Regions from separate parts of the Undibacterium sp. YM2 genome, predicted to be linked through region 1. Evidence: predicted binding sites of a transcription regulator. Region 1 holds the regulator's gene; each other region holds the start of a gene.
The links. Region 1 encodes sigma-54, which starts transcription at its own class of promoters, with help from an activator protein. Its sites were predicted from a motif close to TGGCANGNAANCTGCTTT; they were not measured.
Positions count from the first base shown of each region.

Region 2: the regulator sigma-54 is predicted to act here: its motif matches at 3,768-3,785, upstream of UNDYM_RS03110 (circularly permuted type 2 ATP-grasp protein).
Region 3: the regulator sigma-54 is predicted to act here: its motif matches at 4,896-4,913, upstream of UNDYM_RS11815 (urease subunit gamma).
Region 4: the regulator sigma-54 is predicted to act here: its motif matches at 4,394-4,411, upstream of urtA (urea ABC transporter substrate-binding protein).

Region 1 is NZ_AP018441.1:492,868-500,392, forward strand. Features, by position in the region: gene UNDYM_RS02375 (enoyl-CoA hydratase/isomerase family protein) at 1-906, opposite strand, end outside; gene hpf (ribosome hibernation-promoting factor, HPF/YfiA family) at 1,605-1,952, opposite strand; gene UNDYM_RS02385 (RNA polymerase factor sigma-54) at 2,060-3,550, opposite strand; gene lptB (LPS export ABC transporter ATP-binding protein) at 3,562-4,317, opposite strand; gene UNDYM_RS02395 (LptA/OstA family protein) at 4,319-4,888, opposite strand; gene lptC (LPS export ABC transporter periplasmic protein LptC) at 4,903-5,547, opposite strand; gene UNDYM_RS02405 (HAD family hydrolase) at 5,544-6,077, opposite strand; gene UNDYM_RS02410 (SIS domain-containing protein) at 6,077-7,117, opposite strand; gene UNDYM_RS02415 (monovalent cation:proton antiporter family protein) at 7,231-7,525, shown strand, end outside.
Region 2 is NZ_AP018441.1:661,850-669,374, reverse strand. Features, by position in the region: gene pcnB (polynucleotide adenylyltransferase PcnB) at 1-701, shown strand, start outside; gene folK (2-amino-4-hydroxy-6-hydroxymethyldihydropteridine diphosphokinase) at 698-1,195, shown strand; gene UNDYM_RS03130 (DMT family protein) at 1,225-1,572, shown strand; gene panB (3-methyl-2-oxobutanoate hydroxymethyltransferase) at 1,645-2,457, shown strand; gene UNDYM_RS03120 (hypothetical protein) at 2,699-3,232, opposite strand; gene UNDYM_RS03115 (hypothetical protein) at 3,254-3,646, opposite strand; gene UNDYM_RS03110 (circularly permuted type 2 ATP-grasp protein) at 3,819-5,249, shown strand; gene UNDYM_RS03105 (alpha-E domain-containing protein) at 5,265-6,215, shown strand; gene UNDYM_RS03100 (transglutaminase family protein) at 6,226-7,032, shown strand; partial or broken gene UNDYM_RS03095 (peptidase) at 7,150-7,525, shown strand, end outside.
Region 3 is NZ_AP018441.1:2,594,746-2,602,270, reverse strand. Features, by position in the region: gene UNDYM_RS11845 (HupE/UreJ family protein) at 1-577, opposite strand, end outside; gene ureG (urease accessory protein UreG) at 598-1,242, opposite strand; gene UNDYM_RS11835 (urease accessory protein UreF) at 1,259-1,939, opposite strand; gene ureE (urease accessory protein UreE) at 1,942-2,460, opposite strand; gene ureC (urease subunit alpha) at 2,464-4,161, opposite strand; gene UNDYM_RS11820 (urease subunit beta) at 4,158-4,463, opposite strand; gene UNDYM_RS11815 (urease subunit gamma) at 4,473-4,775, opposite strand; gene UNDYM_RS11810 (RNA polymerase sigma factor) at 5,065-5,667, shown strand; gene UNDYM_RS11805 (hypothetical protein) at 5,676-6,173, shown strand; gene UNDYM_RS11800 (hypothetical protein) at 6,258-7,484, shown strand.
Region 4 is NZ_AP018441.1:2,579,193-2,586,717, forward strand. Features, by position in the region: gene UNDYM_RS11735 (ATP-binding protein) at 1-740, opposite strand, end outside; gene UNDYM_RS11740 (EAL domain-containing protein) at 809-2,434, opposite strand; gene UNDYM_RS11745 (ATP-binding protein) at 2,503-3,825, opposite strand; gene urtA (urea ABC transporter substrate-binding protein) at 4,470-5,723, shown strand; gene urtB (urea ABC transporter permease subunit UrtB) at 5,823-7,421, shown strand; gene urtC (urea ABC transporter permease subunit UrtC) at 7,418-7,525, shown strand, end outside.

The DNA.
Region 1 (7,525 bases):
TCTTTCCATGCGCAGGCAGGCTGATACTGTCATGTCTTTACTGCGGCGCAGTTGTTCCAGTGTGACTGACATCAGCAGAGGTGAACGTTTTTGCATGGTGGCCAGGGTTTGCTGGGCGAATTCGTTGTTGCTTTGCTGCAGTCTTTCACAGATGCTAGTGACGCTATTGCCTGTGAATATCTCGTTGATGGACGCATGTTGCGATGCCAGTTTGCTGGTATCTGGTTTTGCCTGGTCTGCAAAAGTTGCCGCGAAATCGCGTATCGCCACGCGCAAATCAGTGGCTGTGCTTTCACTGATTAAATTCATCAGTGCCGGTATTTCTGCAGTAGGTATATAGACATCCGCCAGACCTGCATAAATGGCGTCAGCGGCGGTGATGATATCGCCAGTCAATCCAAGGTAAGTACCAATTTCACCCGCAGTGCGAGACAGGAAATAACCGCCACCTACGTCAGGGAACAGGCCGATGTTCACTTCCGGCATCGCCATCTTGGTACGCTCGGTGACGATGCGCAAACGGCAATCTGGCCCTGCCTGGGCGATACCCATGCCACCACCCATGACGACGCCATTCATTAGCGCGATATAGGGTTTTGGGTAGAAATGGATTAAATGATTTAAGGCATATTCCTCGGTGAAAAAATCTTCCAGCAGGGCGGAGTCACCTTTGGGTGTGGCAGTGCCAACGTCATAGAAAAAACGGATATCCCCACCGGCACAAAATGCCTTCTCGCTGCTGCTGTGGATAAACACCGCCCGCACGCTTTGATCATTATGCCAGGCCAGCAAGGTCGCTGTCAGTGCTCTTACCATATCGAGTGACAGCGAGTTCAGCGCTTTGGGTCTGTCGAGGGTGATATAGCCTATATTGTTCTTGACGGAGGTAAGTACAAATTCGCTCATGGTGGTTGACTATGCAGGGTAGGGGATGAAGCTGCTATTTTAACTTTGTCAGACGAGGGCGTCACGGGGTGTATATGTTTATGAGGAAATAGAGTAAACGCATCATGCTCGTTGCCGTTGCCGTTGCCGTTGCCGTTGCCGTTGCCGTTGCCGTTGCCGTTGAATTTTGGGGTTGCTTTTGACTTTCCGCAGTTCCCATGTGTAGCCGCCATTTGTGCAGTACAGAAAATGGAAAAAGAAGAGCCGCTGTTTGAGCGAAGCGAGTTTCGGATCTTCCCATTTTTTGTACTGCACAAATGGGCACCCCGAAGGGGCGGCTGCGCCTGGGTCGCCTTTCTTTGAATACTTACTTTGGCGACGCAAAGAAAGTATTTCGGCTGCCGGGCCGGGACCCGGCTTGTATCCACGGAGGGCAATCGCTTCAGTCAAAGCGCCACTTGCAATAAGCACCTCGGCATATAACGAACGTCGCTGGATTCCAGCTAAAAGCACGCTGGAATGACGTTAATATAAATGCCGTGAATCAACTAACTCGCAGCTTGTTAAGCAGCGTATGTGACAAACGACAATAAAAGTAAATTATTTATTTTAAATGTCAGAAACTAGACCTACAAAAAACCATGCACCCAACAAAAAGGACGCCTTCTAGCGTCCTTGTTTTGGATGTCCACAACCCTGTTCGGGTAAGGACTGGGGTCTTATGAAGCCGATGCCGGATCAGGTATGTGCTTGATGGCGTCGTGCTGATGGTCTTGAATTTTATCTTTATGCTTGATGACCTGACGATCAAGTTTATCTACCAGTGCATCAATGGCTGCATACAGATCATGCGCCAGACTTTCAACGTGGATATCTTTACCGCTAATATGCAAATTAATGTCAGCTTTGTGTCGTTTTTCCTTTTCCCGGAGCTTGTCCACCGTCAGGATGACGGCGATATCAATGACCTGGTCGAAATGCCGCCTGATACGTTCTAGTTTGGTATGTACATATTCACGAATTGCAGGAGTTACTTCGACGTGGTGTCCACTGATGGTGAGATTCATACTGTGCTCCTATAGTGATGTTGCTTGCTATTACGATACGCTCTCAGCATTTATTAGCCTTGAGCTAAATCATATATAGCAATTCAAACCGTGATTACAAGGACTGCTTACAAAGATTTACGCAAACTCACTGGGGGGATTTTGAGGGCTTCACGGTATTTGGCAACTGTCCGTCGGGCAATTACCATGCCCTGTTCACCCAGCATGTCTGCAATTTTGCTATCAGAGAGTGGGCTTTTCTGGTCTTCTGCTCCTATCAACTGCTTGATGAGTGCACGTATCGCGGTGGAAGAAGCTTCACCCCCTGTTTCCGTCGCGACATGGCTGCCGAAAAAGTACTTCAACTCAAACATGCCATGTGGGGTCAACATGTATTTTTGGGTTGTTACACGTGAGATAGTGCTCTCGTGTAATCCTAGTGTATCAGCAATTTCGCGCAAAACAAGGGGGCGCATTGCAACAGCACCGTGGGTGAAAAAATTGCGTTGCCTTTCGACTATCGCTTGTGCAACGCGCAATATAGTCTCAAAACGTTGCCGCATATTCTTGATCAGCCAGCGTGCTTCCTGCAATTGTGCGCCCATGCCAGCTTCGCCACGGTTTTGCTTCATGATGTTGGCATACATGCTGCTTACCCGCAGCCTGGGCATGACATCCTGATTCAGCATGACTTGCCAGCCGTTACCGGATTTTCTGACGATCACATCAGGTACGACATAGTCAGATTCATCAGCAGCAAAGGCCAGGCCGGGGCGTGGTTTGCACAGGCGAATGACAGTTTGTGCATCGCGCAAATCTTCATCGTCGCAGTCGAAGATTTTCTTGAGTTTGGTGAAATCTCTTTGTGCAAATAAAGTCAGTTGCGTTTCAACAATTTGCAATGCCAGTCTGCGTGTGACGAAAGCAACTTTTGGTAAACGCCTGATTTGCAAGGCCAGGCATTCAGACGGGCTGCGCGCACCGACACCTGCGGGATCAAAGCTTTGCAGCATGTTCAGCGCAAACGCCAGTTCTTCTGGTTCTACGCACAGTTCCAGTGGCAAACTGGCATGTATTTCATCTAATGTTTCGGTCAGGTAACCGTTATTGTCGAGCGCATCGATCATCAGCTCGACCAGGGCACGGTCACGCGGTTCGCGCAGGTTCAGGCGCATCTGTTCCAGCAAGTGTTCACGCAGGGTGATATGGGCTGCACCGAGCTGGGGGCGGCCATCTTCATCATCGCCAGACTTGCTGCCATGCTGCACATCATCAAAGCCCCAGTCTTCTTCGCTGGAGGTGGTGCTGTCATTGCTGATGACGGTTTCTGCATCAGCGGCAGCCGGTTCTGCTGACTTGTCACTGTCTTCTCTTGCTGCCGGTGCTTCCATGCCGGCATCGGCAGAAGTACTGCTGGTATTGATGGCACCGTCGGCCAGCAGGCGTACGGCGTGATCGAGGGGATCATCGACGCGTTCCAGCATGGGATTATCGGTCAGCAGCGTCTCCAGCTCCTGATGCAATTCCAAAGTGGATAACTGCAATAATCGTATCGATTGCTGCAATTGCGGCGTTAAGGCCAGATGTTGTGAGGTACGTAGTTGCAGGCTTTGTTTCATGATGATTCCCGTCACATCCGGAAGTGTTCTCCGAGATAAACGCGACGTACAGATTCATTTTGTATGATGTCGTCAGGCTTGCCGCTGGCAAGTACCGCGCCCTGGTTGATGATATAGGCGTGATCGCAGATGCCCAGGGTTTCGCGCACATTATGGTCGGTGATCAGCACACCGATGCCGCGCTCCTTGAGGAAGCGCACGATGCGCTGGATTTCAATGACGGCGATAGGATCAACACCGGCAAAGGGCTCATCCAGCAAGACAAAGCGAGGATTGGTCGCCAGTGCACGGGCAATTTCGACGCGGCGGCGTTCACCACCTGACAGTGACAGCGCCTGGCTTTCACGTATTTTTTCTATCTGCAAGTCTGCCAGCAGAGCGTTGAGCCTTTGCTCAATTTTTTTGGCACCGAGATATTTGCCTTCACTGTCTTTTTGCAATTCGAGTACGGCACGGATATTGTCTTCCACCGTCAGCTTGCGAAATACCGAAGCTTCCTGTGGCAGGTAAGACAAGCCCAGTACGGCGCGCTCATGGATAGGCAGTTGCGAGATATTCACGTCATCAATCGTGATATCACCAGCGTCGGAAGGTACCAGGCCAACGATCATGTAAAACGAGGTGGTCTTGCCTGCGCCATTCGGCCCCAGCAAACCCACCACCTCGCCACTTTTCAATAGCAGGGAAACATCGCGTACCACCTGGCGCGCGCCATAGCGCTTTTGCAAGCCCTTGACAAGCAAGGTGCTGCTTGACTGTGCTGTCATCTTATTTAGCCTGTTTTTCTGGTTTTGGTTGCAAGGTGATGGTGATATTGCCTGAGCCATCTACATGCTGGCCACTGGTTGAATTCGTGCCAACAAATACGTCATTCTTGCTGTCGTAAGACAGGTATTCACCTTCCTGTTCCTGGGTGACGCGCTTGCCTTCGAGGTAGCGTACCTTGGCCTTGGAAATGAATTTGACGATTTCTGTACTCTGGTTGTATTCAGCACGGTCAGCTTCGCCATCTACCCACAGATCAGGGCCACCATCGCGTTTCTGGCGGAAGGTGACTTTGCGGCCACCGCCACCTGTCAGAACAACAAACTGATCACCATTCGGGGCTTCGGTCACGACAGCACTCTCAGAAGTGACGGTCAGGGTGCCACGCACCAGGGACACACCCTTGGATAATCTGCTGACGCTGGCTTTGCCATCACTGATGCCATAACCGGCTTTGATGATGGTCTCTTTATTACTGTCGGCTTTTTCTGCATTCGCAGAAACACAGGCCAGGCCCAGGCAGGCCAGGCTGATCAAGCGTGTGACGCTAAATGATGTTTTGATCATGTGCATATTCGCTTTCTTGCTTATTTAGTCCCGGTTTTGGGAGCAGGTTCACGTTTCTTGAGTTGAATGTAAACCTTGCTCAGCAATTCCAGGCCTTGGGTTGAATTATTGGCAATCATGCCAGTTGCAGTTGAATGCAGTTTGCCAGTCGTAATTGAAACCGGTTTGTCGGTTTTAACGATGTCTTCGTCCGGCAAGAGCAAAAGATAATCAGACTCCACACGCACAAATTGTGAACTCAGGCCCTCAGGTCTCTCCATGCTGACATTGTCATGCAAGTGAACCTCATCATGCTCGCGCTTGGGTGTGGTCAGTGAAGATTTTTGCGATACAACGGCGAGTTCAGCACGCAGGTGCAGGGGAGGCCTGCCCTGATCAAAGCTGTTGATCTGCGGATGCTTGATTTCTATATTGTCAGTCCGCGGCAAATGCACCAGGCTGTCACCGGTGATATGGTAATTGGCCTTGCCATTGTTAGACAGCCGGATGAAATTGAATTTCTCGACATAGTAATCCGGTGCTGACCTGGCAGAAGTACGGCTTTGCTCATCATCGGCATGGCGACGTATGACTTCCATGACCCAGATGGTGCCCATGGTGATCACGCCCAGCAGGATCACGGCCAGCCAGATGCGGAAGCGGTCTATGGTCATTTGGGGTTTCATGTCAGATATGCTTGTAAAGCCTGTTCATATTTGCCCTGAGCACGCAGGATGAAGTCGCAGACGTCGCGCGCAGCACCCTGGCCGCCACTGGCCCTGGTGATGTACTGCACACGTTGTTGTACTTCAGCATGGGCATTTGGTACGCTGGCTGCAAAGCCAACCCTGGTCAGTATCGGTAAATCAATCACGTCGTCACCGATAAAGCCGCAGTGTTCAGCAGGGATATCCAGCTTCGCCAGCAGTTCAAGAAATGCACTTTTCTTGTCATGGATACCCTGGCTGACATGGCTGATGCCAAGATCAGCCGCACGCTTGCTGACGATGGCCGATTGCCGCGCACTGATGATGGCCGTGATAATGCCGGCCTGCTGCAAGAGCTTGATGCCTTGCCCATCCAGCACATTAAAGCATTTCATCATTTCGCCGTCTGGCCCAAAGTACAGGCTGCCATCAGTCAGTATGCCATCGACATCAAAAATCATGAGCCGGACTTTGCTGGCTCTTTCTACAGAATCTACAGAATTATTCATCAGATCACCTTGGCCCTGGTCAGGTCATGGATATGCAAGGCACCCACCAGCTTGCCGCTATCGTCAGCGACCAGCAACTGGTTGATGCGGTAAGTTTCCATGACTTCGACGGCTTCGACAGCCAATTGTTCCGGGCGTATGCGGCGTGGCGCGTGGTTCATGACATCGGCAATGCGCAACTGGGTAAAGTCACGCGTGCCATCCATCAGGCGGCGCAAGTCACCATCGGTGAAGATGCCCAGCACATGCTGCTGCTCATCCACTACAGCGGTCATCGCCATGCCTTTTTTGGTGATTTCGAGCAGCGCAGTTTTCAGGCTGGTTTCCGGCCCTACCTGGGGTATGGCCTCATCAACACGCATGACATCCCTGACGTGGGTCAGCAGACGGCGACCAAGCGAGCCACCAGGGTGCGAACGGGCAAAGTCTTCTTCTCTAAAGCCACGCGCATCCAGTACCGCCACCGCCAGTGCATCGCCCAGCGCCAGCGTCACTGTGGTGCTGGCAGTCGGTGCCAGGTTCAGCGGGCAGGCTTCCTTATCCACATGCAGGTTCAGGTGGATATCAGCCAGCTTGCCGAGGCTGGATTCCGGGTTGCCTGTCATGGCAATCAGCTTCACACCGAGGCGCTTGATGATGGGCAGGATGGACATCAGCTCAGACGCTTCGCCAGAATACGAGATCGCAATAAACACATCTTGCGAAGTGACCATGCCCAGATCGCCATGCGCAGCCTCAGCCGGATGGACAAAAAACGAGGGCGTGCCAGTCGAGGCGAAGGTTGCCGCAATCTTGCGCGCAATATGGCCAGATTTGCCTATGCCAGAAACCACGACACGACCGTGGCATGCCAACAACATGCTGACCGCCTGCGCAAAGCCTGCCGCATCGCCATTACCCAGGCGTTTTTGCAGGGCAAACAGGGCATCGGCCTCGATTTGCAGGGTCTCGCGAGCCAGTTTCAGGGCGCGTTGTGCTGCGACAGCCGGGTCTGTCGGTGCTTGTTGTTTAAAAGTTAAAGGTGCATTCAGTTCATTCATGCCAGAAGTATAAACGAAATCCGCAAAGCAAAAACTTTGCCAGTTGTAACGTAATGAATTATGTTTGCCCAAAAGCAGGATGACAAGGCGATAAATCGGCAATAATAGACGACATGACAGGACTGGACACCACACTTTTATTGCTGGCTGCTGCCGTATTGGGCGTGGTCGCATTCCGTATGTTGCAACTGCCGCCCATGCTGGGGTATCTGGTGGTTGGCATCTTCGTAGGTCCGCACGGTTTTGGCATGGCAGAAGATAGTGCCGTGACCCATGAACTGGCCGAATTTGGCGTGGTCTTCCTGATGTTTTCGATAGGGCTGGAGTTCTCGCTGTCCAAACTCATGGCCATGCGCAAGGCTGTATTTGGCCTGGGGATGGCGCAGGTACTGGTCACGATACTGACCA
Region 2 (7,525 bases), 170 kb from region 1:
CCCCTATCGCCGTGATGGCACCGCTGATCAACAATGTACCTGCCGCGCGTGTGTTTGATGAAACCCTGAAACTGCTGACCAGCGGCCATGCCATGGCCTGCCTGCAGCAATTGCGCAAAGAAGGCCTGCACCATGGCCTGATGCCCCTGCTGGACGTAGTACTGGAACAACCCCTGGGCGAAAAATTTGTCACCCTGGCGCTGGCCAATACTGATGAACGCGTGCAACAGGGCAAGGGCGTCTCACCCGGCTTCTTGTTTGCCTCCTTGCTGTGGCACCAGGTCGTCGAGAAATGGGAAGCCTATAAAGCCGCCGGTGAATTCCCCATCCCTGCCCTGCACCTCGCTGCCGATGATGTACTCAATACCCAAACTGACGCTCTGGCGATACAGCGCAAGATAGGATCGGACATGCGCGACATCTGGGCCATGCAGCCACGCTTTGACAAGCGCGTAGGCAAGACCCCGTACAAGATGCTGGAGCACCCGCGCCTGCGCGCTGGTTATGACTTCTTGCTGCTGCGTTGTGCCTCCGGTGAAATCGATGAAGAAATCGGTGAATGGTGGACAGATTTCATGGAAGGCGACAGCGTAGAGCGTGACCGCCTGATAAATACAAAACCCAAAGCAGCCGAAGCTGGCCCCAAAAAACGCAAGCCCCGCCGCCGTGCCCCACGCAAGGCAGCCGCAGCAGCCGAATGAGTGTGCGAGTGAATTTGCAGGTTTTCATAGGTATAGGTGCCAACCTTGGTGATGCCAGGGCCAGTGTCAGCAAAGCCATAAATGCGCTGGCGCAATTGCCGGACACCACACTCGTGGCGCGCTCTGCCCTGTTTGGCAGTGCGCCCATCGATTCTAGCGGTGACGATTACGTCAATGCTGTCGCAGAACTCGCCACCAGCCTGAGTGCCACCGACGTGTTGCAACACCTGCAAGCCATAGAACTCGCGCATGGTCGCGAGCGCCCCTACCGCAATGCACCGCGCACCCTGGACCTGGACTTGCTCTTGTATGGCGATGAAGAAATCAATACCGCCGACCTGCAAGTCCCCCATCCACGCATGACAGAACGCGCTTTTGTGCTGCTGCCCCTGCTGCAACTGTCTGCCGATATCAGCATTCCCGGCAAAGGCCGTGCGCAAAGCTATGTCGCTGCGGTGGCTGAGCAACGCATACAAGAATTACCCATTACCTGAGCGCCTGACCAGGCGATAAGCGAGGCCCCATGCAAATCCCCATCATTGTGCAAACCACAGGTTTGTTAATACTCTCCAATATCTTCATGACGGTAGCCTGGTATGGCCATCTGAAAAGCCTGTCCAGCAAAGCCTGGTGGGTAGCCGCCTTTATCAGCTGGGGCATCGCCCTGTTCGAATACCTGCTGCAAGTGCCTGCCAACAGAATAGGCTACACTGCGTACAGCCTGGCACAGCTGAAGATATTGCAGGAAGCCCTGACCCTGATCGTCTTCGTGCCCTTTGCCATGTTTTATATGGGCCAGCCATTCAAGCTTGATTATGTGTGGGCGGGTTTGTGCCTGGTGGGAGCGGTCTATTTTATTTTTAGATCTTGAGAGGATGTAAGGTGGAGACAAAACCGCTGTCAAATAAAAATCAGATGACAGCATCACCTTTGGAGAAAAAGAATGGCTGAATATTTGCAAGACCGTAAAGCAGTAAGCATTCCTGGCTTGATCGCGATGCGTGAGAAAGGTGAAAAAATCACCATGCTCACCGCCTACGATGCCAGCTTCGCTTCCCTCATGGACCGTTGCGGCGTAGAGATTTTACTCATCGGTGACTCCCTCGGCATGGTATGCCAGGGACATGACTCCACCCTGCCAGTGACATTGCATGATGTGGCCTATCACACTGCGGCAGTAGCACGCGGTAACCAGAAGGCACTGGTCGTGGCCGACATGCCCTTTGGCACGTATGCGACACCGGAAGCCGCTTTCAACAACGCCGTGCAACTGATGCAGGCGGGCGCACAGATGGTCAAGCTCGAAGGCGGCCACTGGCTGGCACCGACCATCAAGTTCCTGACCGAACGCGCGATCCCTGTCTGCGCCCACCTGGGCCTGACACCGCAATCCGTACATCAGTTAGGTGGCTACAAGGTGCAAGGCAAGACCGATGCCTCCGCCAATCTGCTCAAAGCCGAAGCGCTGGCCGTACAGGAAGCCGGTGCAACGATGCTGGTGCTGGAAGCGATACCCGCCAGCCTCGGCAAAGAAGTCACAGATTCCCTGCATATCCCCACAATAGGCATAGGCGCAGGCGTTGATTGCTCAGGCCAGGTACTCGTCATGCACGATTTGCTGGGCGTATTCCCAGGTCGCAAAGCCCGCTTCGTGAAAAACTTCATGGAAGGCCAGACCAGTATTGATGCGGCGGTACAGGCGTATGTCGCGGCAGTGAAAGACAAATCTTTCCCTGCGCTGGAGCATAGTTTCTAATTTGGTTTTTGGTTTGTCATTTGACTTTGGCAGCGCCCCTTGAAGGGGCAACTGCCAAAGCCATCTATCCTGTCGTCCAGCGCCCCAATCAGTAGGGTGCGTTACAACGCACCATCTCTTGCACAAGACCAAGCAATCATCACTATCGAAAAATATAGGCAAAACTAATGGCATAGATAATTTGATTGCCAGAGAATACAAGCCGTGCAATACCAAGATAAATCATTGCCATTGGATAAAGTTAAACACAATAATTTTTATTGAGTGCGCTCAAAACCTCATACCCTACTGTCTCTACCAAAGCGACATCATGTTCCGTCTTCCGTGAAATCCAATTTTTTATATCTGCGCAAGAAAAAAAGTAGTCGTATATGTCAGGCACAAATTTTTCAAATTCCACCTGGCTATTAAAGGCGAATATCCCCATATCGACAGGACGGGGCTGAAACAAAGCCCACTGTTTGCTGGTATCCAGCAAAATTAGTCCGCCATAGTCTCCGGCATTTCTTAAGTATTTTTCGCAGCTCGTGATAGCTTGCACCCAGTCATCAGCAACACGAAACATATTCAGGCTCTCATACTCTGAAGCAGAATACACCTCCACTCCCCCCTCAAGCCCAAAACCCGCACGTACCAATTTTTGTACCGTATGCATTAATTCACAGGAAGTGCAGATATCTATATCAAAGAACAAATATCTGTTGAAGCTGTGGTGAAATATCTGTGCAGGCAGGAGTGCACCAGGGATCAGCATTTCCTTGAGATTACGGGTCATGTTCAAAATGGCGCGATGGCACTATTTATCATTTTTTGTTTCTTCGTAAAATTCACCATCGGATAATTTCCATATATAGCCCTCAATCCCATCTTCATGGTCTGCGTGAAATATTCCTGTCAGATAGTCGGTTGTCCAGTCTTCTGAATGAGTGATTTCTTTTGAGAGTGTTTTTAGCTGTTCTTTTATGTAGCTGAGACGCTGGATTCGTATGTCAGCACCGTAAAATATGTAATGAGTCCAATTGATGTGCGTGTCTGGAATTACCCAGCCCTGATTATACATTTCTGCTCTTGAAGCATCGAATCCATAGTCTCCGGCTTTATCAATGAAGGATGAAATTACTGCCTTGATCTGTGGAATGGACTCTTCACGGCACGCTACCCAGCCTCTGACGCTTATGTATGTTCCCATGCTTTTTCAGTTGAGCCTTGATGAAAATGTACATTGTACTATCGTCAGTTCAGCCACTCTTGTTTGCCTGATCGACTGATAGCAGCAAAAAAACCACGCTACGGCTAACCACAATGTGATCTGGCACGTTTCTTGATATGCTGTATTGGAACCGTAACCACGAGACTAGAACATGGCCAAGTTTTTCAATGAAATGCATGCCTATGATGCGGCTGCACCGGGCGGAGAATTGACGCGGGAACATTACCGTGAGTTTTGCAACTGGCTGGCACAGCAGCCTGCCGAACGCTTGAAGCGCAAGCGGGCCGAGGCTGACCTGAGTTTTCGGCGGGTGGGCATTACCTTTGCGGTGTATGGCGACGATGCGGGTACTGAGCGGCTGATCCCGTTTGACATTATCCCGCGCATTATTCATGCGGGTGAATGGGCGCAGCTGCAAAAGGGCCTGGCGCAACGGGTGCAGGCGCTGAACATGTTTATCCATGATATTTATCACGACCAGAATATCATCAAGGCGGGCATCATCCCGGCCGAGCAAATCTATAAAAATGCCCAATATCGCCCTGAAATGCAGGGTATTTCGGTTGCTTCTGACATTTATGCCCATATTGCGGGTGTGGATATTGTGCGCGCTGGCGAGGGTGAATTCTACGTACTGGAAGACAATTTGCGGGTGCCGTCTGGCGTGTCTTACATGCTGGAAGACCGCAAGATGATGATGCGGCTTTTTCCTGAGCTGTTTGCACGTAACAAGATTGCGCCGGTTGATCATTATCCTGACATGTTGCTGGATAACCTGCGCTCTGTCGCGCCCATGGGTGTGGATAACCCTACCGTGGTGGTCATGACGCCGGGCATGTATAACTCGGCTTATTTCGAACATGCCTTCCTGGCTCAGCAGATGGGTGTTGAGCTGGTAGAAGGCAAGGATTTGTTTGTCAATGACAATGCAGTCTTCATGCGCACCACGCGTGGGCCAAAGCGGGTGGATGTGATTTACCGCCGTATTGATGATGATTTTCTTGATCCGCTGGCTTTCCGGCCTGATTCTTCTTTGGGTGTGCCGGGCTTGCTGTCGGTGTATCGTGCTGGCCGCGTAACGCTGGCGAATGCGATAGGCACGGGCGTCGCGGATGATAAATCGATTTACCCATTCGTGCCGGACATGGTCAGGTTTTACCTGACGGAAGAACCGATCTTGAATAACGTGCCAACTTACCAGTGCCGCAAACCAGAAGATCTGTCTTATACCCTGGCAAATCTGGGCGATCTGGTGGTCAAGGAAGTACATGGTGCCGGTGGTTACGGCATGCTGGTGGGCCCGGCTTCAACCAAGGCACAGATAGAAGATTTTCGTCAGCGCTTGCTGGCCAGGCCTGATGGTTATATAGCCCAGCCTACCCTGGCATTGTCGGCCTGCCCTACCTTTGTTGAAAGCGGCATCGCCCCGCGCCATATAGATTTGCGCCCCTTTGTCTTGTCTGGCAAAACCATCTCCATGGTGCCTGGCGGCTTGACGCGGGTGGCCTTGCAGGAAGGTTCGCTGGTGGTGAATTCTTCACAGGGTGGCGGGACCAAAGATACCTGGATATTAGAAAATTAAATCAGGAGAAATACCATGCTAAGCCGTACCGCTGATCATTTGTTCTGGATGGCGCGCTATACCGAGCGCGCAGAAAATACTGCACGTATGCTGGATGTGAATATCCAGACTTCGATGTTGCCACAGTCTGCCGAAGATGCTGAGCGCGGCTGGCGTGCCATGCTGGGCATCTCTGAATTACAGTCTGCTTTTGACCATCAATATGGTTTACTGACGAAGAAGGATGTGCTGGACTTCATGGTCAGGGACCCGATGAACCCGTCGTCGATAGCCTCCTGCCTGAAGGAGGCGCGTGAGAATGCCCGCGCCGTGCGCGGTACGCTGACGACCGAGGTATGGGAAACCCAGAATGCGACCTGGCTGGATATGCAGGACAGGCTGTCGGACACGATACTGGAAAACGACCCCAGCCAGTTTTTTGAATGGGTCAAGTATCGCTCGCATCTGTCACGTGGCGTAACGCTGGGCACCATGCTCAAGGATGAGGCCGTACATTTCATACGCCTGGGTACTTTCATAGAACGTGCCGATAATACCGCACGCATACTGGATGTGAAGTTTCACGGTGCCAAGGAAAGCGGGCGCGGCAATGACAGCCTGCAAAGGGATTTCTATTATTGGGCAGCGCTGCTGCGTTCAGTCTCCGGTTTTGAAATTTACCGCAAGGTCTATCGGGATGTGATTACGCCTGAGCGGGTGGCAGAATTGCTGATGCTGCGTGGTGACATGCCGCGCTCTCTGCTGGCCTGCATGGATGAGGTAGTCGCCAACCTCAAGGAAGTGCGTAATGATGTATCAGCAGACACTGAGCGTTTTGCTGGTAAGCTGCATGCAGAATTGCAATTTGCCCGCATCGAAGAGATATTGGCAGAAGGTTTGCATGACAATCTGACGCGTTTCCTGGAAAACATTTTCGATCTGGGTAACCGCGTCAGCCGCGATTTCCTGGTGCCGCTGGCGGCTTGAGAAAAAAATCATGCAACTTTTTATACGTCACGAGACCATCTACCGTTATTCGGCCCCGGTGACCTACACCATACAGCAATTGCGCCTGACACCGCGTGCCGAGCTGCACCAGCATGCGATTTCCTGGCAGATCAAGAGTTCCGGACAAAGGCATGCCTATATCGACGCCTATGGCAATCAGGCACATACCCTGACCATTACGGGTCAGCATCACGAGCTTGCCATCATCGCCGAAGGAATAGTCGAACTGACAACACCTTATCAAGGCCGCATCACCGACCCTGACACCTTTTCGCCACTGGTATTTACCGTGCCGACACGGCTGACAGAACCCGTGCCAGCCATCATGGACTTTGCGCAGAAGCACTTGCCAGACAGCGGCCAGACCAGCACGGCTGCACTGCTTAATCTGGCAACGCACATACGTGGTGCAGTCGAGTACCAGACTGGTGCAACCATCGTCACAACCAGTGCCAGCGATGCCCTGTTGCTGGGCCGCGGCGTATGCCAGGACCATGCCCACATCATGCTGGCCTGCTGCCATGCCCGTGGCATACCGGCCCGCTACGTTTCTGGTTATATTGACCCGGAATCCACTGGCCATGCCGACAGCCATGCCTGGGTCGATGTGTGGGTAGAAGACGCCGACTATAGTGGCTGGGTCAGTGTGGATGCCACGCATGCCGTTTTGATGACAGATTCCTATTGCCGCCTGGCCATAGGGCGTGATTATGATTCAGCAGCGCCAGTACGCGGCGTGCGCCGAGGTGGAGGGCTGGAAACCCTGAGTGTGACTGTGCAGGTAACGCCGCGCTAAGGCCATGAATACCGCCCTGATAGATTGTTACATGCATTACATACAAATGTGACAAGCGTATTTCAGTGCCCCGGTTTCAGGTAGAATTCTAGTTTCTATGGACCAAAACTCTGCACTATGACTTACTGTATTGGCATGCGCCTGGACGCCGGGCTGGTGTTTCTCTCCGACTCACGCACTAATGCAGGTGTTGATCAGGTAGGCACTTTCCGCAAGATGTCGGTGTTTGAAAACCCTGGCGACCGTACCATGGTGCTGATGACGGCTGGTAATTTGTCGATTTCACAATCGATACGTCAACTGGTGTCTGACCATGTGGATGCCAAAGGCAATAGTATCTGGACTGCGGCCAATATGTATGAGGCTGCCCGAATACTCGGTGAGGCGGTACGCACCGTGTATCACCGTGACGCCAAGTCCTTGTCTGAGTTTGGCATAGACTTTAATGTCAGCCTGATTTTTGGTGGCCAGATCAAGGGGAGCGTTGCCGTCT
Region 3 (7,525 bases), 2.1 Mb from region 1:
CACCTGCCAAAGTGATCATCACTCCTGCATACCTTGGCAATGTACTAGTCAGCATCTTTTGAGCCGCATTGCTGGCAAACCAGCCAGCGGCATGAATCAGTGCTGTCGCCAGCACAAAACTGGCGCCATACAACACGGCAGATTCATACACTGGCATTTCTTGCCCATGTGCATAGCCATGCGCCATGGCAAATATCGACACCAGTGCCAGTCCTGCACCTACGGGCAACTTAACTGCAAAACTGATCAACAAACCAAGGATAAGCACAGAGGCGGCGATACCATGCTCCACGCCCGGCAAGCCTATGCCTGCAAGAGCCAATGCACCGCCAAAGACCATCATCAAGGGAAAGCTGGCTGGTATCAACCAGGCACGTGCATGCTTTTGTTGCGCTGCCCAGATGCCTGTTGCCAGCATGGCCAGCAAATGGTCAAGTCCGGTGAAGGGATGGAGAAAACCATCCTGCAGGGCATTCATGGAATGCAGCACACTGTCATGCGCCAGGGCTGGCAATGAAATCATGGCACTGCCCAGGACCGCGACCACATAAAGGCTGCGCAATTTATTTAGTTTCATATTGTTCTCCAGATTGAAAATTAGTTTTTGACTTCATCCAGCATGCCTTGCTGACGAATGAAACTGACGACTGCCTCCAGCCCGTCGCCTGTACGCAAATTGGTAAATACAAAGGGACGTTCGCCACGCATGCGCTTGGCGTCTTGTGCCATGATGTCGAGATTGGCACCGACGTGTGGTGCGAGATCAGTTTTATTGATGATCAGCAGATCAGAGCGGGTAATGCCAGGCCCGCCCTTGCGCGGAATTTTTTCACCACCGGCCACATCGATGACGTAGATGGTCAGGTCTGACAGTTCAGGGCTGAAGGTCGCCGCCAGATTGTCACCACCAGATTCCACCAGGATCAAATCAAGATCAGGAAAGTCTGCGCTCATGCGAGCTATCGCTTCCAGGTTGATGGAGGCATCTTCGCGTATGGCTGTGTGCGGACAGCCACCGGTTTCCACTCCCATCAAACGTTCTGCGGGCAAGGCATCGGCACGCAAAAGGATTTCCATGTCTTCCTTGGTGTAGATGTCATTGGTGATGACAGCCATTTCATAATGATCACGCATGCTTTTGCACAGCATTTCGCAGAGTGCAGTTTTACCGGAACCGACCGGACCGCCTATGCCTACACGCAGGGGATTTGGTTCTGAAGATGTATGTGTTGGAGTGTTCATTTTATTGTTCCTATTTTTATGATCTATACAGACGACTGTACTGCACCTCATGCTGCATGGACAGCAAAGACAAGCCTGGTGCCCAGTTCGATAATTGATCATCTTCCAGTTTTTGTGCCAGCCTTGCTGCCTTTTCCAGTTCGGGGCGTAGCGACAGCAGCAAGCGTTGTCCTGAAACCTGGCCCAAGGGGATGGATTTAACCCCCACCAGCACCTGGTTTTCTGCCCATGAAAACAGCATACCCAGCAATACCGATTCCGGCGGCACCTGCAAGGCAACTGCCGCTGCTGCCAAGGCCGTAGGCAAAGGCAATTCATGTTGTGCCAGCAATATCGCCAGTAACTCAGCATCAGCAATCTTCAGATCACTCACCAGTTTGCCCAGTGAATAACCCATTTGTATGCTCTCTGCCCGAAATTCTGCCGTATCCCTGGCGGCGATGAACAAGCTGGTCCAGTGCGATACTGCAGCCAAGTCTCTGCTCTCAAAAGCCTGCAACAAGCGCCACAGTACTGGCGCTTCAAAGCGGGCCACCACTTCATGCAGGCAATTGATAATCCATTCCCGGGCTGTGGCTTCGTTGCGCACCAGGCCCTTTTCTATCGCCGCTTCCATCCCTTGCGAATAACTATAGGCACCGATGGGCAAAGACGGGCTGGCCAGTTGCAGGAGATGGAGTAAGGCTGCAGACTGCATGCTCAAGCCTTGCTGTCGGAAGGACGGTGTATGCGCTGGCGCAAAGGTATCGGTGCCAGTGGATTATGCGGATGTCCATCATCGCCGCCATGATGATGGCCACCGCCATACGCACCTGATTCTGGCTCAAAACTGGCCTGCTCTTCAGTGACGACAGCGCCCAGCCCTTGCAGCATTTCCTTCAGCACCGGGTCTTTGCGTATGCGCAAAAAACCCTCGCCGACCTGCGCCTGGGTATGCCGATTGCCAAGGTGGAAGGCGCAGCGCAATAAATTAAAGGCAGTATCGCATTCCACCTTATACGTCGGTTCGGCAGCAGCAACGACTTCAATCACGCGGCCATCATTGCCCAGCATCAGGTCACCATGGCGCATGACTGTACCGCGCACGGTGAACACGGCAACATCTTCACCGCTGGTAAGGGTGGCACGCAAACGGCTTTTTTCACGCAACTCATACGGCAAAACCAGTTGCCCGGCGATGCTGTCGGCAGTCTCTATCTTTGTTTGTAATGTCAACATTGTTTAAAATAAGAAATAACGTTGGGCCATGGGCAGGATTTTTGCCGGTTCGCACACCAGCAGTTCACCATTGGCACGAACTTCATAGGTTTCGGAATCGACTTCCATTTTTGGTGTCAGGCTATTGTGTATCATGTCCTTCTTGCGAATCTGGCGCGTGTTCTTGACAGCAATCAGGGTCTTGTTCAGTTTCAACTGTTCTGCCAGCCCCGCATCCAGCCCCGCCTGCGATACAAAAGTAAACGACTTTTTCAAGCCACCACCAAAGGCACCAAACATCATGCGGTAATGCACGGGCTGTGGCGTTGGTATTGATGCATTCGGGTCACCCATCTGGGCAGCGGCGATCATGCCACCCTTGATGATCATCGATGGCTTCACGCCAAAGAAAGCTGGCTTCCACAAGACGATATCGGCAATCTTGCCCACTTCCAGCGAGCCTACTGCATGGGCAATGCCATGAGTCAGCGCCGGGTTGATCGTGTATTTGGCGATATAGCGTTTGACACGGAAGTTATCGTGACGCGCATTGTCTTCTGCCAGCGAGCCACGCTGTTGCTTCATCTTGTCTGCCGTTTGCCAGGTACGCATGATGACTTCGCCTACACGGCCCATGGCCTGGGAATCGGAAGACATCATGGAGATGGCACCGATATCGTGCAAAATATCTTCAGCCGCTATGGTTTCGCGCCGTATGCGTGATTCGGCAAAGGCAATATCTTCGGCGATTGCCGGGTCCAGATGGTGGCAGACCATGAGCATGTCGAGATGCTCATCCAGGGTATTGACGGTGTAAGGGCGGGTAGGATTGGTGGAAGACGGCAATACATTTGCCTCACCCACCGCCGCAATAATATCGGGCGCATGGCCACCGCCCGCACCTTCGGTATGGAAGGTATGGATAGTCCTGTCCTTGAATGCAGCCAAGGTATGTTCCAGGAAGCCACCTTCGTTGAGCGTGTCACTATGGATAGCGACCTGCACATCCATCTTGTCTGCCACAGTCAGGCAATTATCGATTGCTTGTGGTGTCGTGCCCCAGTCTTCATGCAGCTTCAAGCCTATGGCACCTGCTCTGATCTGCTCCTCCAGCGGTAAAGGCAAGCTGACATTACCCTTGCCCATAAAACCCAGGTTCATAGGGAAAGCATCTGCCGCCATCAGCATGGAATGCAAATGCCAGGGGCCAGGAGTACAGGTGGTTGCTGCCGTGCCAGTGGCAGGGCCGGTGCCGCCGCCAAGCATGGTGGTAACGCCGCTCATCAATGCTTCTTCAATCTGCTGCGGACAAATGAAGTGGATATGCGAATCGATGCCACCAGCGGTCACGATCTTGCCCTCACCGGCAATTATCTCGGTCGCGCCGCCAATTGCCATGTCAACGCCGGACTGTATGTCAGGATTGCCAGCCTTGCCTATACAGGCAATCAAGCCATTTTTAATCCCAATGTCAGCCTTGACGATGCCCCAGTGATCAATAATGACGGCATTGGTGATGACAGTATCCATGACTTCAGCATGTGATCTTTGTGACTGGCCCATGCCATCGCGTATCACCTTGCCGCCGCCAAATTTCACTTCTTCGCCATAGATGGCAAAGTCTTTTTCAATTTCGATGAACAAGCCAGTGTCTGCCAGGCGAATGCGGTCACCCGTAGTCGGCCCAAACATTTCAGCATAAGCGTGACGTGAAATTTTCACAGCGCCCCCATCACTTTGCCGCTAAAGCCATAGACTTTTCTGTCACCTGCCAGGGCTACCAGCTCTATGCTGCGTTGCTGTCCAGGTTCAAAACGTATGGCGGTGCCAGCAGCAATATTGAGGCGCATGCCGTAGGCCTGTTGACGGTCAAATTGCAGGGACGGATTGGTTTCAAAAAAATGAAAATGTGAGCCCACCTGTATCGGCCTGTCACCGCTATTGGCTACAGTAATGCTGACGATGGCACGACCGACATTCAGTTCTATATCCCCATCCTCTATCAGGGTTTCGCCTGGTATCATGATTTTCTCCTAAGGAATGGGGTGATGAACGGTGACCAGCTTGCTGCCGTCCGGGAATGTCGCTTCGACCTGAATATCAGGAATCATTTCTGGCACACCTTCCATGACATCGGCACGGCTGAGAATTTGTGTGCCTTCCGACATCAATTCGGCCACCGTGCGGCCATCGCGTGCGCCTTCCATGATGGCAGCAGTAATCAGGGCGACTGCTTCTGGGTAATTCAACTTCAGGCCGCGTGCTTTACGCCTTTCTGCCAACAAGGCGGCGGTAAATATCAGCAACTTATCTTTTTCTCTGGGTGTCAGATCCATATCTTCTTTCGCTTATTGTCTGTGCTATCACCGAACTTATTATTTATCGCCATTTACAAAATAACAAGCAAGTCCACCAAGGTGACAGGCCAGCCCTCTAAAAACATTATAAAAAGCAACACAGCAAGTTTTGAACCAAGGGCAAATAGCCTGAATTACCGGAATGCGCACCAAACAGAGGCAAGATCTCACCAAGTTAGTGCATTTCATATAAATGCAGATGGCGCGAAAATAATTGGAACTTTTGATACTCCTGAGAGTAATACCTTAAAACAACCAACAAATAAACGTGGATAACCAAGAGACAGATTCCAGCTTGCTGACAAAAATGCGCGATGGTGATGTTGCTGCATTTCAACGTCTGTACCAGCGTCATCAGGGGCCTATCTATCGCTATGCATTGATGCGATGTGGCCAAAGTGCGCTGGCAGCGGACGTGGTGCAGGATGTTTTCATGGGTTTATTGAGCAAGTCTTACCGCTATGACGCAGGCCTGGGCAGTTTGCAAAATTTTCTGTTTGGCGTAGCAAGAAATTTATTGTTGAAACAGGACCAGGCAGAACGCCGCCGCCAGTCATTACCAGGTTATAGCGACGAAGATGGAGAAGAAGTCTTGATGAGTGAAACGACAGAACTGGCGGATGTCATCTTCCATCAGCAAATGACTGAACATGTGCGGCAGGCAGTCTCGGTACTGCGCCCTCATTATCGTGACGTGATTATTTTGTATGAATTGCAGGAACTGTCGTACGCAGAGATAGCCGTGATTTGCGACATAGATATAGGAACAGTTCGCTCACGCCTGTCGCGGGCGCGGGCAGCGATACTGCAATACAGCGAAAGACTGGGCTGGCGACCCGACGCAGCGGCAAAAACCGGAACACAAAGATGAAAGACCTTATGAATACCCCACAGGACACCAGCAATGCCGATGCTTTGCTGGATCAGCAGTTCAGCCTTTTGCGCAAAGATTTGCAGGAGCTGAATACGCCAACGGCGATCGAGCAGACTTTATTGCAAGCTTTTGCCAAACAACGGGCCAAGGATAAAAAACAGGCACGCAGCAAACGCCTGCGCCCGTGGCTGGCAGGTTTACTGACGCTGAGTGGCAGCTTTGGTCTGGTCATGCTGACGGTCATATTCCCAGCATCGCAGCATCAACTGACGCCGGACAGCAGCGCAGTTTCAAACTCGGAACTGCCTCCCTTTGTCGCTCTGGTGCCGATGGAGCGTCTGGAAGAAGGCACACCTCACATGATGGAAACTGAAGTGCCAGCTGCCTGGTTGGCCAGTTTGGGCATGCCTGTTAGTCCTGAAATTGCTGGGGAGACGGTGCGGGCACAGATGCTGGTGGATGCGGAAGGCTCACCTTTGGCCATGCGCCTGCTCAAAAATTAATGCATCTGTTTGAGCAAAATTTTTAATTTCGACATTGATTTTTTTATTTCAACTACCTTTCACCATGAGCAAGAGGGAAACATCATGACTATCAAACTTCCAATATTGGTCCTTTTGAGTTATTCATGGACTGTGGCGCAAGCAAATGTCATCAACGACAATCCGGCGCCAGTTGCGCCAGAAGAAAAACAAACACGCCTGCAACTTGAATTCCATAGGGCTACTCCGCTTGCCCCCATGCCACCCGCTCCACCGATGCCACCTTTAGCTCCCATGTCTCCAATTTCTGTCATGCCAACCATGCCGACACTTGCGGCATTGGCCGACTTGCCCGAAGCTGGCACCATCAATAAAACTATCTCAGATGCAATGAGTGCAGCAAGAAATGCTAACGATGCCATGAACGCTGTTTTCTCTGGCATGCAGGACATGCATATCTCCAACACGATTAAAAATGCGGCATACAGCGCAGAAATCATTACCGAAAAAACACAGACCTTAGCTGACGGCAATCAGATCAGCAATAAAACTTCCAGTTCGGTCTATAGAGATAATGCTGGCCGCATTCGCTATGAAGTCCGCGACAGCAAAGGGAACTTGTCGCAAATTTTCATCACTGATCCGGTGGAAAACTCACGGTACATCATCATTCCTGAAAGAAAGACCGTCACCAAAGTGATGCTGGCCAAAACACCAGACGGGAAAGTCATCGCCCAAAAAGAGAAGCAGGAAGGAAATACAGGCCGGATTTATCTACAAACGAATGATGATGAAATCATTATCAAGACATTGAAAAAGAAAACTGATGATAAATCTGAAGGCAACAAAGAAGCACGAGAAGAAATCAAGGTCATTAATGCTAAATCTTCCAGCTATGTACCAGGACCTCATACTGCCTTCATCAGTGCGACAGATAATCTGATTAACATCATAAAAACCTCACCGCTCCCGACTGCGTTCATGGACACTCGCTGGAGTAATAAAACGGGCACCAAGGATATCGGCACAAAAGAAATCGATGGCGTTCGCGCTGAAGGAAAAATGCGTTCTTATCAAATCCCTGCCGGAGAGATCGGCAATAAAAATCCGATTACTGTCAGTTCTGAAACCTGGTACTCCCCCGACTTGCAATTAACCGTTCTTATCAAGCAAAGTGACCCTCGCACTGGTGAATGGAGCTATCGTCTGAACAACCTGAAACGTACAGAGCCAGCCGCCAATCTGTTTACTGTTCCGGAAGGGTACACCGTAAGAAACGTCAACCTCGCACAAAAAATCGTTATTGAAAGACGCGAAGAAAAGAAACCCTGATCCCTCCGGCCAGCCGGGCCGTTTTTGCAGGGCTTGTGAGT
Region 4 (7,525 bases), 2.1 Mb from region 1:
AGTAACTGCTCTTGCGCCATGGATAATTTGGCATTGAGTTCAGTGAGGTCACTATTCCTGCGCACCAGCTCGTTTTCTATGGATTCTCTTTGCTTGATATCCGCTTCGAGCTTGCTATTTGTTTCTGCCAGTTGCAAGGTACGTTTCTTGACCAGATTTTCCAAATTGCTGTGCGCCTGGCGCAGGGCATTCTCTGCGTCACAACGTTCGGTAATGTCTTCCAAGGTCTCTATGGCGCCTACAATTTCTCCTTCGCTATTGTAGAGCGGAGCCGCTGTAAAGTGTAGCCACAAGCCATGTTCATGCAAGTCTGGAAAAAAATCTATGGCTTCATAAGCACCGCGTATCAATTGAGATTGTGAAAATTTATTGTGGTAAAACTTGTGAACGACGATGTCGTCATGCCCGGACAAAACCAGGTCTGCCAGCACAGGGCGACTATCACGGTAAAAAGGCTTCCATTGATTGCGGGTTGCTAGCATGCTTGCTGCGGAATAACCAAGCACAAATTCGCAAGCCTTGTTCCAATGGGTAATGACATGATCAGAATCGATGACAAAAGTTGGTACGGGGCTGCTGTCCAGGAATTGCGCGAGTTCTATTCCCATTTTGTTGAGCAGAGGTGTGTCAGTTTTAATCCTGTTTTGCTCTATGCGGGAAACGGGCGTTTGAGCATCGGCGGCTCCCGCCGCAGATGCCTGCAAATCATTGTTCTCTGACAGGGAATATTCTTTGTTCATTATTTCACCCGGACTCCTGATTACAGCAACAAGCGTTGTATATTGAATATCCTGATTTGCATTGAATCTCAGTGGCGATGACGGTCATCAATGAGCATGACAATTTTGCCGGTTGATTTTTGTGTCGCCCCCAGGTTTTTCCATTGCGCATTGTAGAGTTGCCCCTGCACCTTGACGGGAAACCATAGCCCTTCAGAAGATTCCCGTATTCCGGGACCTGCGTCCGGTATCATGTAATCGATTTGACAGCCAAGCTCCAGTCTTGATGGAGGGATGATTTTTTCCGCTGAGCTATTGATGAATACCACCATGTCCTCGTCATCGACTGCAATGATGGGCAGGGGTACATACTGCAATACTTCGCGTACTATGCTCAGGCTGAGTTCGTCACGGCTGATTTGCTTTTGTTTTTGTTCCAGCATTTCTGCCAGTAATTTATTGGTATGGATCAGTTCCTGGTTGGTCGTTTGAACCTGTAAGGTCAGCCGCCGGTTTTCATCTTCCATTTCCTTGTAATGAAACGCTTCCCGGATATTGGCACGTATTTGCTCATCATCCCAGGGTTTGGTCAGAAATTTGTAGATTGCCCCTTCGTTAATGGCGTCAGTGATGTATTGAAGCTCGGTATAGCCGGACAAGATGATACGGATAGTGTCGGGATATTTTTGTTTGGCGCTGCGTAAAAAATCAACGCCTGTCATGATGGGCATTCTTTGATCAGAAATAATGACATCGACCCGGTTCTTTTCCAGGATTTCCAAACCTTCATGACCACCGCCAGCGGTCAATATGCGGTATTCATCCCGGCGCAACAGACGCTTGAGTGCACTCAGTATATTGGGTTCGTCATCGACCAGGAGGAGGGTACGCTCAGGTTTCCCCAGACGTAGTAAATGTTTGTCCAGGACATGGTTCTCGCCCAGGAAAAGCTGCATTTGCTCCGAGTTCAGAGGTCTTGCGAAGAAATGTCCCTGTATCTGGTCACACATATTGTCGCTCAGGAATTTGCATTGCGCCTCAGTCTCAACTCCTTCAGCAATAACTTTGATGCCCAGGCTGTGCGCCATGGATATTACAGCTCTGGTGATCGAGGCATCGTCAAGATTGTGCGGTAATTCCTGAACAAAAGATTGATCAATCTTGACAAAGTCAAACGGATAATGCTTTAGATAGCTCAGTGCAGAATAACCAGTACCAAAATCATCCAGAGCCAGGGTAAACCCCTGTTTTTTAAAATCGCTGAATGCTTTGTCTATTTTGTCACTACGATACATCAGTATCTGCTCAGTTATTTCCAGTGATACTTTATCTGGTGTGACTGCCATGCTCTCCAGTATTTCAGAAAGGCGACGGTTAAAGTCACTGCTTTGCAATTGTATGGGAGATATATTAATGGCAATGCAGGGTGGGTTCAGTCCCGCCAGATTCCACTGGGCGATATCCTTGCACACTTGCTTGATAATCCATTCTCCCAGACGCACGATGAGATCAGATTTTTCGGCAACCGGGATCAGTACTGCTGGCGGGATCCGGCCATGAATCGGGTGCTGCCAGCGTAACAATGCTTCCGCTCCTGCCACGTACCCAGTTTGCAAATCGACTGTGGGTTGATAGTGCAAGCTCAATGCTGCGGTATCGATAGCGGTATTAAGCTCCGCCTCTATATCGATTCCTTCTTGTTCTATCGTATTCATTGCGATAGTCCTGTGTAGTCTTCAATATGGTGTAGATGACGCTGCCTTTTGACAAACTGCAGGCTGTATCATGGCTCAGAGGGTGTGTTTATCTGGTTCAATGGTAACCAGACAGTGAAACAAGTACCTTTTCCCACAACGCTTTGTACATCGATACGTCCGCCATGTTTTTTGATGATGCCGTAGGAAAGCGATAAACCCAGGCCAGTGCCACTACCTACGGGTTTAGTCGTAAAAAAAGGTTCGAAGATGCGATTCAGATTTTCTTGCGGAATACCAGAACCAGTATCCAATACCTTGATCCATGCCATATCTTTCTCGCATCCTGTGCTGATTTTGATCATGCCGTTTTCTTTGATGGCATGTGAGGCATTCACCAGCAAGTTCATGACAACCTGATTGACCTGGGAAATAATGCATTTCACCAATGGAACCTGACCGTATTCCTTGACGACATTGGCTTTGTATTTGATCTCGTTTTTGACGATGTTCAGCGTGCTGTCTATCCCCTGGTGCAGGTCGGCTTCCTGCCAGTCTGTTTCGCCGACATGAGAAAAATCCTTCAAAGACTGCACGATATCTTTCACGCGTTTGAGCCCATCCATGGATTCGCGCACCAGATCCTGTATATCTTCCTTTAAAAATTCCAGGTCGGCCTTTTCTTTGAATTCTTCCATTTTTCTGGCGGCGTCTGGAGAAGACTGCTGCTGTATCAAATCCTCATACTGATTGATGACTTCAAATAATTTTTCTACGTAGTTTTGCAAACTGCCGATATTTGAATTGATAAAACCTATGGGATTATTAATTTCATGAGCGATACCAGCGGCCAGTTGGCCGACTGAAGCCATTTTTTCTGATTGCAATAACTGTTCGTGGGCCTCTTGCAGTTTTTTTATTAAAAGCTGCTGTTCTTCACCCTTTTTGAAGAGCGCAGCTTCCATCTCCTTGCGTTTGGTGATGTCAGTCAAGGAACCCACAACTTCAACAGGATTACCATCCTTGTCGCGTATCAGTCTCAGCATGTCATGCATCCATACATACTGGCCGCTGCGGCTCATGAAGCGATATTCGTAGGTTCTTTCACCTTCGGTAAACAATTTGGCAATGCTGGAGAAAATTTCAGGTACATCACTAGGATGTATATGCTCAAACCAAAAATTAGGGTCAGCAACCATTTCATCAGGATGGTAGCCAAGCACATGCAAGGCATTGTTGCTGACAAAAGTCATTTTGAAATCACCCGTAGGTACGCTGCTATAGATGATGGCTGGGGTATTGTCGATCAGGTATTGGAGTCTGGCATCCGTTGAGATACCTACGACCGAAGCGGGCTGTGGGGCAGCATTAGTTGCCGGTAGAACGCTGAATTCGTCGAATTGATTCACCATGACCACCATTAGGAAACAATCAATAAAAATATTGCTTTTTAAAATTCCCTTATGACTACATATTAGAGCAACAAGTATATAAAGTGCTATTTTTTTCAATCAGGTTTGACGGGTTTTAGTATTGCCGTGAGGGAATAATCACAAAAATGTCGGTTTTTAATGATAGTCATAATTTAAGCCCAATAAATCATGAGCTTACGTTAAATAACGTCAAATAATTAGCTGGTTAATCCTTGCTAATCATTTCTTTTTAATATCTATTTATGGGATGTTTTTCTGCTTAACATCCATATCAAGCACTTAAATCTCTATAAAAGAAAATTTTCTTATTTTCCGCACAATTTCGGCGCGAAGATGCACCGAAATGTGGAATTGCTATATGTTTAAGTTGTTTTTGCATCATTTTCATCAAGTTTTTCCGCTGTTTTCATTGAGTATATGCACTGAAATAGTTAGAAAATTTCTCTTGTTCCAGGCATGAGTGAGCTTGTTGACCCCTGTCTATACCGGATTTTCAACTGCGTAGTTATGGGGGATACACGAGGATCACTTTTTTGTTTTTAACAGTTGGCACGTTATCTGCTATCTGCCTTGATGGAAGTTCGGTTTTTCTTTCCATGACCTCACCACTATCAGGAGAAAACATGTCACGTCGTACTGTTTTGAAAGCAACTGCTGTCGCCGCAATGACCCTGGCCGCTTCTGGCTGGCTTACGCAGGCACAGGCCGCCGATACCATCAAGGTCGGCATTCTGCATTCCCTGTCTGGCACTATGGCAATCTCGGAGACATCTCTCAAAGATGTGGCCCTGATGACGATAGATGAAATCAATGCCAAGGGCGGTGTCATGGGTAAAAAGCTGGAAGCGGTGATCGTTGATCCAGCCTCCAACTGGCCGCTGTTTGCTGAGAAGGCCCGCCAACTGGTATCGCAAGACAAAGTATCCGTCGTGTTTGGTTGCTGGACTTCGGTATCACGTAAATCCGTCCTGCCCGTTTTCAAGGAACTCAATAGCCTACTGTTTTACCCGGTGCAGTATGAAGGTGAAGAGCTTGAGAAAAACGTTTTTTACACAGGTGCCGCACCTAACCAGCAAGCCATTCCTGCGACTGAATACCTGATGTCGAAAGAGGGAGGCGGTGCCAAGCGTTTTGTCTTGCTGGGTACTGACTATGTGTATCCGCGCACCACCAACAAAATCCTGCGCGCCTTCTTGCATAGTAAGGGAGTCAAGGATACTGACATCGATGAAGTGTATACCCCATTCGGCCACTCTGATTACCAGACCATCGTTGCCAATATCAAGAAATTTGCTGCGGGTGGCAAGACTGCGGTTATCTCCACCATCAATGGTGACTCCAATGTCCCATTCTATAAAGAACTCGGCAATGCGGGCTTGAAGGCAACTGATGTGCCTGTCGTTGCATTCTCAGTCGGTGAAGAAGAGTTACGCGGTGTCGATACCAAGCCATTGGTCGGTCATCTGGCCGCCTGGAATTACTTCCAGTCTGTAAAAAACCCGGTGAATACTGAATTCATCAAGAAATGGAAAGACTATGCAGTCGCCAAAAAACTGCCTAATGCAGCAACGGTGGTGACCAATGATCCTATGGAAGCGACTTATGTAGGTATGTATATGTGGAAGCAGGCTGTTGAAAAAGCCAAATCCACAGATACTGACAAAGTCATTGCTGCCATGGGCGGGCAGACTTTCAAGGCACCTTCCGGTTTTGAATTGACGATGGACAAAACCAATCATCACTTGCACAAGCCAGTCATGATAGGTGAGATCAAGGCTGATGGTCAGTTCAGCGTCGTCTATAAAACCAAGGCACCTATCCGTGCGCAACCATGGAGCCCTTACATTCCGGGTAATGAAGGTAAACAAAAACTGTAATTCAAGGACTGATATTTAAAGAGTGATGCAGACACTCAGGACTTCTATCACGACGTCCTGAGTGCTGCTCCGGATTTCCCATCCCTGACCTGGTTGCCTATGATATTTCGTAAAATCTGCGCGAGCATAGTCTTGTTCGTGTTCAGTCTGACAGCGCATGCGGCTATCGATGGCAAGCTTTTGCAGGCGCTGGCGGGTGAAGATCCTGATGCGCGTATTACTGCTGTCAACTCCATCGCGGCCATGGGTAATGAAAAGGCTGTGGAAGTATTGACTGCACTCAAAAATGAACAATTATTTGCCAGGGACGTCAACGTTTACCTGGTCGATGGTGAACAGGCAAAAGACCTTAGCACAGGGAAAATGCAAAAGCTGCCGGATGATGCAGAGGCAATCACCATCAATAACCGCCTGCGTGCCGCGCTGGATAGCGCACTGTCAGGCTTGAAATTATTTTCACCGGACAAAAATACCCGCCTCGTCGCAGCCACTGCGCTGGAAAAAGAAGCAACACCAGAACAATTGCCCTTGCTGAACAAAGCCTATCTGAAAGAAAACGATAGCGAAATCAAATCCCGTCTGCAAATGCTGATTGCCACCGCCAATTTGCAGGCCAGTGACACTGTGGTGCGCAAGGCAGCAGTCAAGGCTTTGCTGGATAGTCCCAATCCCAATTTAAAACCTGTGCTGCAAAAAATGCTGGCACAAAATCCTGATGGCAGTTACAACGAAGCCGATGCCAGCATACGCCTGGAGGCTGCTAACACTCTGAATGCCATCGATGGCCGTCTCGCGCGCATGGAATTTGTCGGAAATCTGTTCTATGGAGTATCGCTGGGCAGCGTGTTGCTGCTTGCTGCACTTGGTCTGGCAATCACCTTTGGTCTGATGGGCATCATCAATATGGCGCATGGCGAGTTGCTGATGATAGGCGCTTACACAACCTATGTCTGTCAGATGCTGTTCCGTAAATTCATGCCTGGCGCTGTCGATGCTTATTTGTTGCTGGCGCTGCCTGCCGCCTTCCTGGTTTCTGCCGCCGTTGGTATTTTGCTGGAAAGAACGGTGATACGCTGGTTATATGGTCGCCCGCTGGAGACTCTGTTATGCACCTGGGGTATCAGTCTTATCTTGATGCAGGCCGTGCGCTCGATTTTTGGTGCGCAAAATGTCGAGGTTGCCAATCCGTCCTGGATGTCGGGCGGTATTACGGTGCTGGGTTCGCTGGTGTTGTCTTATAACCGCATCATAATTATCTTCTTTGCCTTGTTCGTGGTGCTGACAGTCTGGCTGATCCTGAACAAAACACGCCTGGGCCTGTTCGTACGCGCCGTGACACAGAATCGCCGCATGGCTGATTGTGTAGGTGTGGCAACTGGCAAGATCGACATGCTGACTTTTGGACTGGGCTCGGGCATTGCGGGTCTGGGTGGTGTGGCCTTGTCGCAATTGGGTAATGTCGGCCCTGACCTGGGGCAAAACTACATTGTCGATTCTTTCATGGTCGTGGTGCTTGGCGGGGTAGGGCAGTTGGCGGGCACCGTGATTGCGGCTTTTGGCCTGGGTGAAGTGAATAAATTTCTGGAGCCGGTAGCCGGTGCTGTCATGGCCAAGATCGTCATCCTGGTATTTATCATCATTTTCATACAACGCAGACCGCAAGGCTTGTTTGCGCTCAAAGGCAGGAGTGTGGAATGAGTGCAACTACGACGATTGCAACAGCAAAGGGGCTGTTTTCCAAGCCTGCATGGACAGGCATATTGGTGTGTGCTGTGATCGCAGTATTGCTGCCTATCCTTAAC